One region of the Tissierella pigra genome, then DNA from elsewhere that is predicted to be linked to it. Evidence: a T-box and tRNA genes for the amino acid it is inferred to sense, from the RefSeq annotation. Region 1 holds a T-box; the other regions hold tRNA genes.
The links. The T-box of region 1 lies ahead of leuS (leucine--tRNA ligase). A T-box ahead of a tRNA ligase gene usually reads a tRNA of that ligase, here a tRNA-Leu.
Positions count from the first base shown of each region.

Region 2: it encodes a tRNA-Leu, which carries the amino acid that the T-box ahead of leuS (leucine--tRNA ligase) is inferred to sense. The anticodon was not compared.
Region 3: it encodes a tRNA-Leu, which carries the amino acid that the T-box ahead of leuS (leucine--tRNA ligase) is inferred to sense. The anticodon was not compared.

Region 1 is NZ_JAHLPJ010000001.1:2,057,614-2,060,875, forward strand. Features, by position in the region: gene leuS (leucine--tRNA ligase) at 1-1,596, opposite strand, end outside; T-box leader at 1,731-1,932, opposite strand; gene glpK (glycerol kinase GlpK) at 2,001-3,262, opposite strand, start outside.
Region 2 is NZ_JAHLPJ010000001.1:1,705,803-1,709,064, forward strand. Features, by position in the region: rRNA gene KQI41_RS08260 (23S ribosomal RNA) at 1-754, shown strand, start outside; rRNA gene rrf (5S ribosomal RNA) at 866-982, shown strand; tRNA gene KQI41_RS08270 (tRNA-Asn) at 1,093-1,167, shown strand; tRNA gene KQI41_RS08275 (tRNA-Leu) at 1,185-1,273, shown strand; tRNA gene KQI41_RS08280 (tRNA-Met) at 1,403-1,479, shown strand; tRNA gene KQI41_RS08285 (tRNA-Glu) at 1,514-1,588, shown strand; tRNA gene KQI41_RS08290 (tRNA-Val) at 1,702-1,777, shown strand; tRNA gene KQI41_RS08295 (tRNA-Asp) at 1,905-1,981, shown strand; tRNA gene KQI41_RS08300 (tRNA-Thr) at 1,986-2,061, shown strand; tRNA gene KQI41_RS08305 (tRNA-Tyr) at 2,126-2,210, shown strand; tRNA gene KQI41_RS08310 (tRNA-Gly) at 2,261-2,335, shown strand; tRNA gene KQI41_RS08315 (tRNA-Gly) at 2,354-2,427, shown strand; tRNA gene KQI41_RS08320 (tRNA-Arg) at 2,441-2,517, shown strand.
Region 3 is NZ_JAHLPJ010000001.1:2,620,243-2,623,504, reverse strand. Features, by position in the region: rRNA gene KQI41_RS12920 (23S ribosomal RNA) at 1-1,400, shown strand, start outside; rRNA gene rrf (5S ribosomal RNA) at 1,512-1,628, shown strand; tRNA gene KQI41_RS12910 (tRNA-Asn) at 1,632-1,706, shown strand; tRNA gene KQI41_RS12905 (tRNA-Leu) at 1,724-1,812, shown strand; tRNA gene KQI41_RS12900 (tRNA-Met) at 1,897-1,973, shown strand; tRNA gene KQI41_RS12895 (tRNA-Met) at 2,015-2,091, shown strand; tRNA gene KQI41_RS12890 (tRNA-Glu) at 2,105-2,179, shown strand; tRNA gene KQI41_RS12885 (tRNA-Val) at 2,185-2,260, shown strand; tRNA gene KQI41_RS12880 (tRNA-Asp) at 2,266-2,342, shown strand; tRNA gene KQI41_RS12875 (tRNA-Thr) at 2,378-2,453, shown strand; tRNA gene KQI41_RS12870 (tRNA-Tyr) at 2,460-2,544, shown strand; tRNA gene KQI41_RS12865 (tRNA-Gly) at 2,559-2,632, shown strand; tRNA gene KQI41_RS12860 (tRNA-Arg) at 2,665-2,741, shown strand; tRNA gene KQI41_RS12855 (tRNA-Gln) at 2,747-2,823, shown strand; tRNA gene KQI41_RS12850 (tRNA-Lys) at 2,848-2,923, shown strand; tRNA gene KQI41_RS12845 (tRNA-Ser) at 2,927-3,015, shown strand; tRNA gene KQI41_RS12840 (tRNA-Ser) at 3,045-3,135, shown strand; tRNA gene KQI41_RS12835 (tRNA-Ile) at 3,146-3,222, shown strand.

The DNA of each region.
Region 1 (3,262 bases):
ATACCAATCTACTGGTAACCAATAATTTAAAGCTTCTTGAGAAGCAAATTTTTCTTCATTAAAAGGATCGATATATCTTAGGAAGTACCAAGAAGAGCCTGCCCATTGAGGCATTGTATCTGTTTCTCTTTTTCCTTTTCTACCACATTTTGGACAAGTAGTTTCTACCCAATCTGTAATATTTGCCAATGGTGATTCACCATTATCCGCTGGTTCATAGTTTTCTACATCTGGTAACATAACTGGCAGTTCTTTTTCTGGTACTGGGACCCATCCACATTCATCACAGTGTATTAGAGGAATTGGTTCTCCCCAATATCTTTGTCTAGAAAATACCCAGTCTCTTAACTTAAAGTTTACTTTTCTAGTACCAAGATTCTTGTCTTCTAGCCATTTAATCATATATTCCTTAGCCTCTTTTACTTCCATTCCATTGATGAAATCAGAATTTATAGCTATACCTTCTTCTGTATCTGTAAAGGCTTCTTTTTCTACATCTCCACCTTTGATTACTTCAATTATAGGAAGGTTAAATTTCTTAGCAAATTCCCAGTCACGAGTATCATGTCCCGGTACTGCCATTATTGCTCCTGTACCATAACTCATTAAAACATAGTCAGAAATCCAAATAGGAATTTCTCCTCCAGTAGCAGGATTAATAGCTGTTAATCCTTTTATTTCTATACCTGTTTTATCTTTAGATAATTCTGTTCTTTCAAAATCAGATTTCTTACCTACTTCATGTTGATATTCATGAATTTCATCTAAGTTTGTTATTTCTTCCTTATATTTTTCTATTAAAGGATGCTCTGCTGCAATAACCATATATGTTGAACCAAATAATGTATCTGGTCTTGTAGTAAATACTCTTAGCTTATCTTCTTTTCCTGCAATTTGAAAGTCTACCTCTGCTCCCTCAGATTTACCAATCCAGTTAGTTTGCTGAGCCTTTACTCTCTCAATATAATCCACCTTATCTAAATCACTAATTAGTCTATCTGCATATTCTGTTATTTTTAGCATCCATTGGTTTTTAACTTTTCTAACTACTTCTCCACTACATCTTTCGCAGGTTCCTTGAATAACTTCTTCGTTTGCTAAGCCTACTTTACAAGATGGACACCAGTTAATAGGCATTTCTTGTTTATATGCCAATCCTTTTTCATATAGTTTTAGGAATATCCATTGAGTCCATTTATAATAATGTGGATCTGTAGTATTTATTTCCCTTGCCCAATCAAAGGAAAATCCTATGGATTTTAACTGTGATTTAAATCTTGCTACGTTTCTTTCTGTAACTGTTTCTGGATGGATTTTATGTTTAATTGCATAGTTCTCTGTTGGTAATCCAAAGGCATCCCATCCCATTGGATATAATACATTATATCCTTCAAGTCTTCTCTTTCTAGACACAATGTCTAATGCAGTATATGGTCTTGGGTGACCTACATGCAGCCCTTCTCCTGATGGATAAGGGAATTCTACTAAAGCATAAAACTTCGGTTTATTACTTTCATTAGATGCCTTAAAGGGTTGTCTTTCATCCCAAATATCATGCCACTTTTTTTCAATTTCATTTGGTCTATATTCTCTCATAATTATCCTCCTCTTATTTAATCGACAATTAATTTCCTAATTACACTCGTATAGATTTGGTTCTCGTTACGTTTGACCTACATCAGCTCACTGTCGTTCGCTGTGTTAGGTCATAAAAAAGCCCTCCATCTCTAAATAGAGACGAAAGGCAAATTCCGCGGTACCACTCTTATTGATATTTCTATCCACTCAAAATATAACGGCATTTAACCGACTATGACTAATTTCATCATAGTAACTCCTGGACGAGTTCAGTCTTTATCAATACTGTCTTTCACCAACCGACAGCTCTCTATAATTGATATAAGACCTACTACTTCCATTCACAGTATTTATTGATTTAAGCTATATTCTAGCAGAGAAATCCAATAAAATCAAGACTATTTTAAAATATTATAATTATATCATTCTTCCCAAGCAAAAGATCTTTCTACTGCCTTTTTCCATCCTTTATATAATTTATTTATTTTTTCAGTATCCATATTAGGAACAAACTTTCTATCTATTTGCCAATTGTCTAAAACTTCTTCTTTATCTTTCCAAAATCCTACTGCAAGACCAGCTAAATAAGCCACTCCCAAAGCAGTAGTTTCTATGATTCTAGGTCTTTCAACTATGGAAGATAATATATCTGCTTGAAACTGCATTAAAAAATCGTTTCCTACAGCTCCACCATCTACCTTAAGTGATTGAAGTTTAATATTTGAATCTTCTTCCATGGCTTCTAATACATCTCTAGTTTGATAGGCTATAGATTCTAAGGTTGCTCTAATTATATGCTCGGATTTAGCTCCCCTAGTAAGACCTAATATTGCTCCTCTTGCGTACATATCCCAATATGGTGCACCTATACCTACAAAGGCAGGCACTACATATACTCCATTTGTATCTTCAACTTTTGCTGCGTAGTATTCAGATTCTTCTGCTGACCTAATGAGTTTTAGCTCATCCCTTAGCCATTGAATAGAAGCTCCTGCCACAAATATACTTCCCTCTAAAGCATATTCTATTTTACCATCTATCCCCCAGGCTATTGTAGTCAATAATCCCTTTTTGGATAGCACCATGTTTTCCCCTGTATTCATTAGTAAAAAACATCCTGTTCCATAAGTATTTTTAGCCATGCCAGGTTCAAAACAGTTCTGACCAAAAAGTGCTGCCTGTTGATCTCCAGCAATACCAGCTATGGGTATTTTAATGCCATCAAATATATACTCCTCTGTATAACCATATATCTCAGATGAAGGTTTCACTTCTGGTAGCATAGATTTTGGTATATCTAGTACTTCTATTAATTTTTCGTCCCACTTCAATTCTTTTATATTATATAACATAGTTCTAGATGCGTTGGAGTAATCAGTTACATGAACTTTTCCTCTAGTTAAATTCCAGATAATCCAAGTGTCCACAGTTCCAAATAAAAGCTCTCCTTCTTCTGCTAAGTTTCTAGCCCCCTTTACATTATCTAATATCCATTTAATTTTAGTGGCAGAAAAATATGCGTCAATGATTAAGCCAGTATTCTCTCTAATATATTCTTCTAATCCCATTTCTCGAAGTTCACTACATATATCTGCCGTTCGTCTACACTGCCATACTATCCCATTATAAATAGGCTTACCTGTGTTCTTATTCCAAACTATAGTAGTCTCCCTTTGGTTAGTAA
Region 2 (3,262 bases), 350 kb from region 1:
CGCCAGCTTTGGTGGAGTCAACCTTGGGATACCACTCTTGTAATGCTGAAATTCTAACCTGGTACCATGATCTGGTATAGGGACACTGTCAGTTGGGCAGTTTGACTGGGGCGGTCGCCTCCTAAAGAGTAACGGAGGCGCTCAAAGGTTCCCTCAGCACGGTCGGAAATCGTGCGAAGAGTGTAAAGGCAAAAGGGAGCTTAACTGTGACACCAACAAGTGGAGCAGAAACGAAAGTTGGACTTAGTGATCCGGTGGTTCCGAGTGGAAGGGCCATCGCTCAACGGATAAAAGCTACCCCGGGGATAACAGGCTTATCTCCCCCAAGAGTCCACATCGACGGGGAGGTTTGGCACCTCGATGTCGGCTCGTCTCATCCTGGGGCTGGAGTAGGTCCCAAGGGTTGGGCTGTTCGCCCATTAAAGAGGCACGCGAGCTGGGTTCAGAACGTCGTGAGACAGTTCGGTCCCTATCCGTCGTGGGCGTAGGAAATTTGAGAGGAGCTGTCCTTAGTACGAGAGGACCGGGATGGACAGACCGCTGGTGTATCAGTTGTCATGCCAATGGCACGGCTGAGTAGCTAAGTCTGGAAGGGATAAGTGCTGAAGGCATCTAAGCACGAAGCCCCCCTCAAGATAAGATTTCCCACTTTTAAAGATAAGACTCCAAGAAGACCACTTGGTAGATAGGTCTCAGGTGTAAGAGTAGTAATACTTTAAGCTAAGAGATACTAATAAGTCGAGGACTTGACCTAATGACCTAACACAATGAAACTTTGTTGAGTTGATGTAGGTCAAACGCAATGAGTACCAAATCTAATAGATTTGAGTTACGAAACTGTGTATATTGCATTTAATAGTTTTCGTCTGGTGACGATAGCAAGATGGACACACCTGTACCCATACCGAACACAGAAGTTAAGCATCTTAACGCCGATGGTACTTGGTTGGAAACGACCTGGGAGAGTAGGAAGTTGCCAGGCTTTATGACCTAACCCAACGAGCTTTAGCGAGTTGTAGGTAGGTCAAAAGCAATGAGCGCCAAATCTATATGAGCATAGCAAGTAAATAGATTTGAGTTGCGAAACTGCATTCTTGGGTAGCTCAATGGCGGAGCAACCGGCTGTTAACCGGTAGGTTGTGGGTTCGAGTCCCACCCCAAGAGCCATTAGAAACATAAAAAACGCCGGAGTGGCGGAACAGGCAGACGCACAGGACTTAAAATCCTGCGATCCTCACCGATCGTACCGGTTCGATTCCGGTCTCCGGCACCATTATGACCTAACACAATAAGCGTAGTGAATTGATGTAGGTCAAACGCAATGAGCACCAAATCTATATGAGTGTAACGAGTAAATAGATTTGAGTTGCGAAACTGCGAGAATGAGAGATAAACTAGATAGCGCGGGATGGAGCAGTCTGGCAGCTCGTCGGGCTCATAACCCGGAGGTCGTCGGTTCAAATCCGGCTCCCGCAACCAAAATTTTTTTAAAAATATATTGTAGAATAAATAAGGCCCCATGGTCAAGCGGTTAAGACATCGCCCTTTCACGGCGGTAACCCGGGTTCGAATCCCGGTGGGGTCACCATTATGACCTAACTTAATGAACGATAGTGAGTTATAGTAGGTCAAACGCAACGAGCACCAAATCTATACGAGTGTACGAGTAAATAGATTTGAGTTGCGAGACTGCGATAATATGGGCGCATAGCTCAGTTGGGAGAGCACCTGCCTTACAAGCAGGGGGTCACAGGTTCGAGCCCTGTTGTGCCCACCATTTATGAACAATTTATGACCTGACACAGTGAACGATAGTGAGCTGATGTAGGTCAAACGCAATAAGCTCCAAATCTACATGAGCGTAGCGAGTGAATAGAATTGTGATGCGAAACTGCGAAATGTTTGGCCTGGTAGTTCAGTTGGTTAGAATGCCAGCCTGTCACGCTGGAGGTCGAGGGTTCGAGTCCCTTCCAGGTCGCCATTATGCTGGCGTAGCTCAATCGGCAGAGCAACTGACTTGTAATCAGTAGGTTGGGGGTTCAATTCCTCTCGCCAGCTCCAAATAAAGTTATTTTTATAAATTGCTTTGAAAATATGGTAGTCCTTAGGGCTCTGTTTTAAATTAGGAGGAGTACCCAAGTGGCTAAAGGGGACGGACTGTAAATCCGTTAGCTAAGCTTTCACTGGTTCGAATCCAGTCTCCTCCACCATTATAATTGATTTAGTTGAATTAATATCAGTAAGTGTAAAATTTGATTATGCGGAAGTGGCTCAGTGGTAGAGCATCGCCTTGCCAAGGCGAGGGTCGCGAGTTCGAATCTCGTCTTCCGCTCCATAAGTATTTATTTGTTATGCGGGTGTAGCTCAGTGGTAGAGCCCCAGCCTTCCAAGCTGGTTGCGAGGGTTCGATTCCCTTCACCCGCTCCATTTATATTTATTTGTACCCTTAGCTCAGCTGGATAGAGTGTCTGGCTACGAACCAGAAGGTCGGGGGTTCGACTCCCTCAGGGTACGCCAAAACGTTGGAGTTTTAATATCTTAATAAAAGCGAATTGTGTACAAAGAAGATTTAGCCAAATTGTACATCATTCGTTTTTTTGTTTTCTGTATTTCTATAACTGATATAACTTTTTTAATTTTAAATTTTCTTCAATGCAGATCTTGTTCAATTCAGCAAGATCTTTTTTAAATTCTGATCTCTTTTTTATAAACATCTAGTTTTATTCCAGTGCAAAGGACATTATAAATACCTGATTAATATAAAGTATAAAGAGTCATTTAATAAATTTGTAAAAGATTGTAGATATTTGTAAAAGATTCGCAAGATTTGTAATATTTATAATATTTGAAAAATTACCTTGACTTTTAATAAACCTTCTAATATAATTTATATATACACCATAGTATAACGCAAAAAGGTGAAACGTTATTTAATACTAGGGAGGTGAAAATATAATGAAAATGAAGCCGATTATTGAAACTAGTTGGGATTTACAAAATGAAGCTAAGAATGACTCAAGTATGGGGCCAATGGTGGGAATTGGTAATCAATGGTGTTGTGCTTGCTAAGCTTAACAAAGTGGTTTAGCTTACTCTCTTACTGAATATTTGATTCTAAAAAAGCTGAGCTACATAACCCTTCTATCACAATAATCCAAATTATTTAGTGATAGAAGGGTTTTTATCACAGATGACATCTTGCCAAATATTTTGATTATTATAGTTGTGGGAATGTGATTTGTTGCCAAGTTATGTGTGTCAT
Region 3 (3,262 bases), 560 kb from region 1:
CCAAGCTTTTAGGGAGTTGAGATAGGCAAATCCGTTTCAACAATCCTGAGAAGTGATGGGGATCGAAAAACAAGTAGAGAAGTAGCTGACTCCACACTGCCAAGAAAAGCTTCTATCGAGTAAGTAACTACCCGTACCGCAAACCGACACAGGTAGGCGAGGAGAGAATCCTAAGACGAGCGGAAGAACCATTGTTAAGGAACTCGGCAAAATAGCCCCGTAACTTAGGGAGAAGGGGTGCCAGGGAAACCTGGCCGCAGTGAATAGGCCCAAGCGACTGTTTACCAAAAACACAAGTATCTGCTAAGTCGAAAGACGAAGTATAGGTGCTGACACCTGCCCGGTGCTGGAAGGTTAAGGGGAAGAGTTAGGGAAACCGAAGCTTAGAACTTAAGCCCCAGTAAACGGCGGCCGTAACTATAACGGTCCTAAGGTAGCGAAATTCCTTGTCGGGTAAGTTCCGACCCGCACGAAAGGTGTAACGATTTGGGCACTGTCTCAACAATGGATCCGGTGAAATTGTAGTATACGTGAAGATGCGTATTACCCGCGACAGGACGGAAAGACCCCGTGGAGCTTTACTGCAGGCTGACATTGGATTTTGGCATTGCATGTACAGGATAGGTGGGAGGCTTTGAAGCCAGGGCGCCAGCTTTGGTGGAGTCAACCTTGGGATACCACTCTTGTAATGCTGAAATTCTAACCTGGTACCATGATCTGGTATAGGGACACTGTCAGTTGGGCAGTTTGACTGGGGCGGTCGCCTCCTAAAGAGTAACGGAGGCGCTCAAAGGTTCCCTCAGCACGGTCGGAAATCGTGCGAAGAGTGTAAAGGCAAAAGGGAGCTTAACTGTGACACCAACAAGTGGAGCAGAAACGAAAGTTGGACTTAGTGATCCGGTGGTTCCGAGTGGAAGGGCCATCGCTCAACGGATAAAAGCTACCCCGGGGATAACAGGCTTATCTCCCCCAAGAGTCCACATCGACGGGGAGGTTTGGCACCTCGATGTCGGCTCGTCTCATCCTGGGGCTGGAGTAGGTCCCAAGGGTTGGGCTGTTCGCCCATTAAAGAGGCACGCGAGCTGGGTTCAGAACGTCGTGAGACAGTTCGGTCCCTATCCGTCGTGGGCGTAGGAAATTTGAGAGGAGCTGTCCTTAGTACGAGAGGACCGGGATGGACAGACCGCTGGTGTATCAGTTGTCATGCCAATGGCACGGCTGAGTAGCTAAGTCTGGAAGGGATAAGTGCTGAAGGCATCTAAGCACGAAGCCCCCCTCAAGATAAGATTTCCCACTTTTAAAGATAAGACTCCAAGAAGACCACTTGGTAGATAGGTCTCAGGTGTAAGAGTAGTAATACTTTAAGCTAAGAGATACTAATAAGTCGAGGACTTGACCTTATGACCTAACACAATGAAACTTTGTTGAGTTGATGTAGGTCAAACGCAATGAGTACCAAATCTAATAGATTTGAGTTACGAAACTGTGTATATTGCATTTAATAGTTTTCGTCTGGTGACGATAGCAAGATGGACACACCTGTACCCATACCGAACACAGAAGTTAAGCATCTTAACGCCGATGGTACTTGGTTGGAAACGACCTGGGAGAGTAGGAAGTTGCCAGGCTGATCTTGGGTAGCTCAATGGCGGAGCAACCGGCTGTTAACCGGTAGGTTGTGGGTTCGAGTCCCACCCCAAGAGCCATTAGAAACATAAAAAACGCCGGAGTGGCGGAACAGGCAGACGCACAGGACTTAAAATCCTGCGATCCTCACCGATCGTACCGGTTCGATTCCGGTCTCCGGCACCAATTAATTCTGAATTATAAAAGAGTTAAGGGTGTAAAACGATACATATATAATGTGTATAGGGAAGTAGTATATTAATATAATGCCGCGGGATGGAGCAGTCTGGCAGCTCGTCGGGCTCATAACCCGGAGGTCGTCGGTTCAAATCCGGCTCCCGCAACCATAATTTTTAAAGAAGTCAATGTACAAACACTAAAAAAATTTGGCGGCGTAGCTCAGTTGGCTAGAGCATGCGGTTCATACCCGCAGTGTCAGCGGTTCAAATCCGTTCGCCGCTACCAAAAAAATAAATAAGGCCCCATGGTCAAGCGGTTAAGACATCGCCCTTTCACGGCGGTAACCCGGGTTCGAATCCCGGTGGGGTCACCATTTATGGGCGCATAGCTCAGTTGGGAGAGCACCTGCCTTACAAGCAGGGGGTCACAGGTTCGAGCCCTGTTGTGCCCACCATAAATGGCCTGGTAGTTCAGTTGGTTAGAATGCCAGCCTGTCACGCTGGAGGTCGAGGGTTCGAGTCCCTTCCAGGTCGCCATTACAACTTTAATACAAGAAGCAAATTTAACAAATGCTGGCGTAGCTCAATCGGCAGAGCAACTGACTTGTAATCAGTAGGTTGGGGGTTCAATTCCTCTCGCCAGCTCCACAATGAGGAGGAGTACCCAAGTGGCTAAAGGGGACGGACTGTAAATCCGTTAGCTAAGCTTTCACTGGTTCGAATCCAGTCTCCTCCACCATTATAATTTAATACGCGGGTGTAGCTCAGTGGTAGAGCCCCAGCCTTCCAAGCTGGTTGCGAGGGTTCGATTCCCTTCACCCGCTCCATAGATTTGTTATAAATCTAAAAAAATAAATTTGCGCCTATAGCTCAGTAGGATAGAGCAACGGACTTCTAATCCGTGTGCCGGGGGTTCGAATCCTCCTAGGCGCGCCAAATGATGGGGTGTAGCCAAGTCGGTAAGGCACTAGACTTTGACTCTAGCATTCCACAGGTTCGAGTCCTGTCACCCCAGCCATTGAAATAAATAACAATTATATATGATCCATTAGCTCAGTCGGTAGAGCACCTGACTTTTAATCAGGGTGTCCCGCGTTCGAGTCGCGGATGGATCACCATATGGAGAGGTACCGAAGCGGTCATAACGGGGCGGTCTTGAAAACCGTTAGGGTGCAAGCCCACGTGGGTTCGAATCCCACCCTCTCCGCCAAATAAATAAATTTAGTTCCATAATACTATGGAGAAGTACTCAAGTGGCTGAAGAGGCTCCCCTGCTAAGGGAGTAGGTCCTTCACGGGGCGCGAGGGTTCAAATCCCTCCTTCTCCGCCAAGTATGGTAGGGGCCTTTAGCTCAGTCGGTTAGAGCGCCCGGCTCATAACCGGTAGGTCCGGGGTTCGAGTCCCTGAAGGCCCACCATTTATAACCTAATTTAATCAGTTTTCATAGGTTAGGCAAG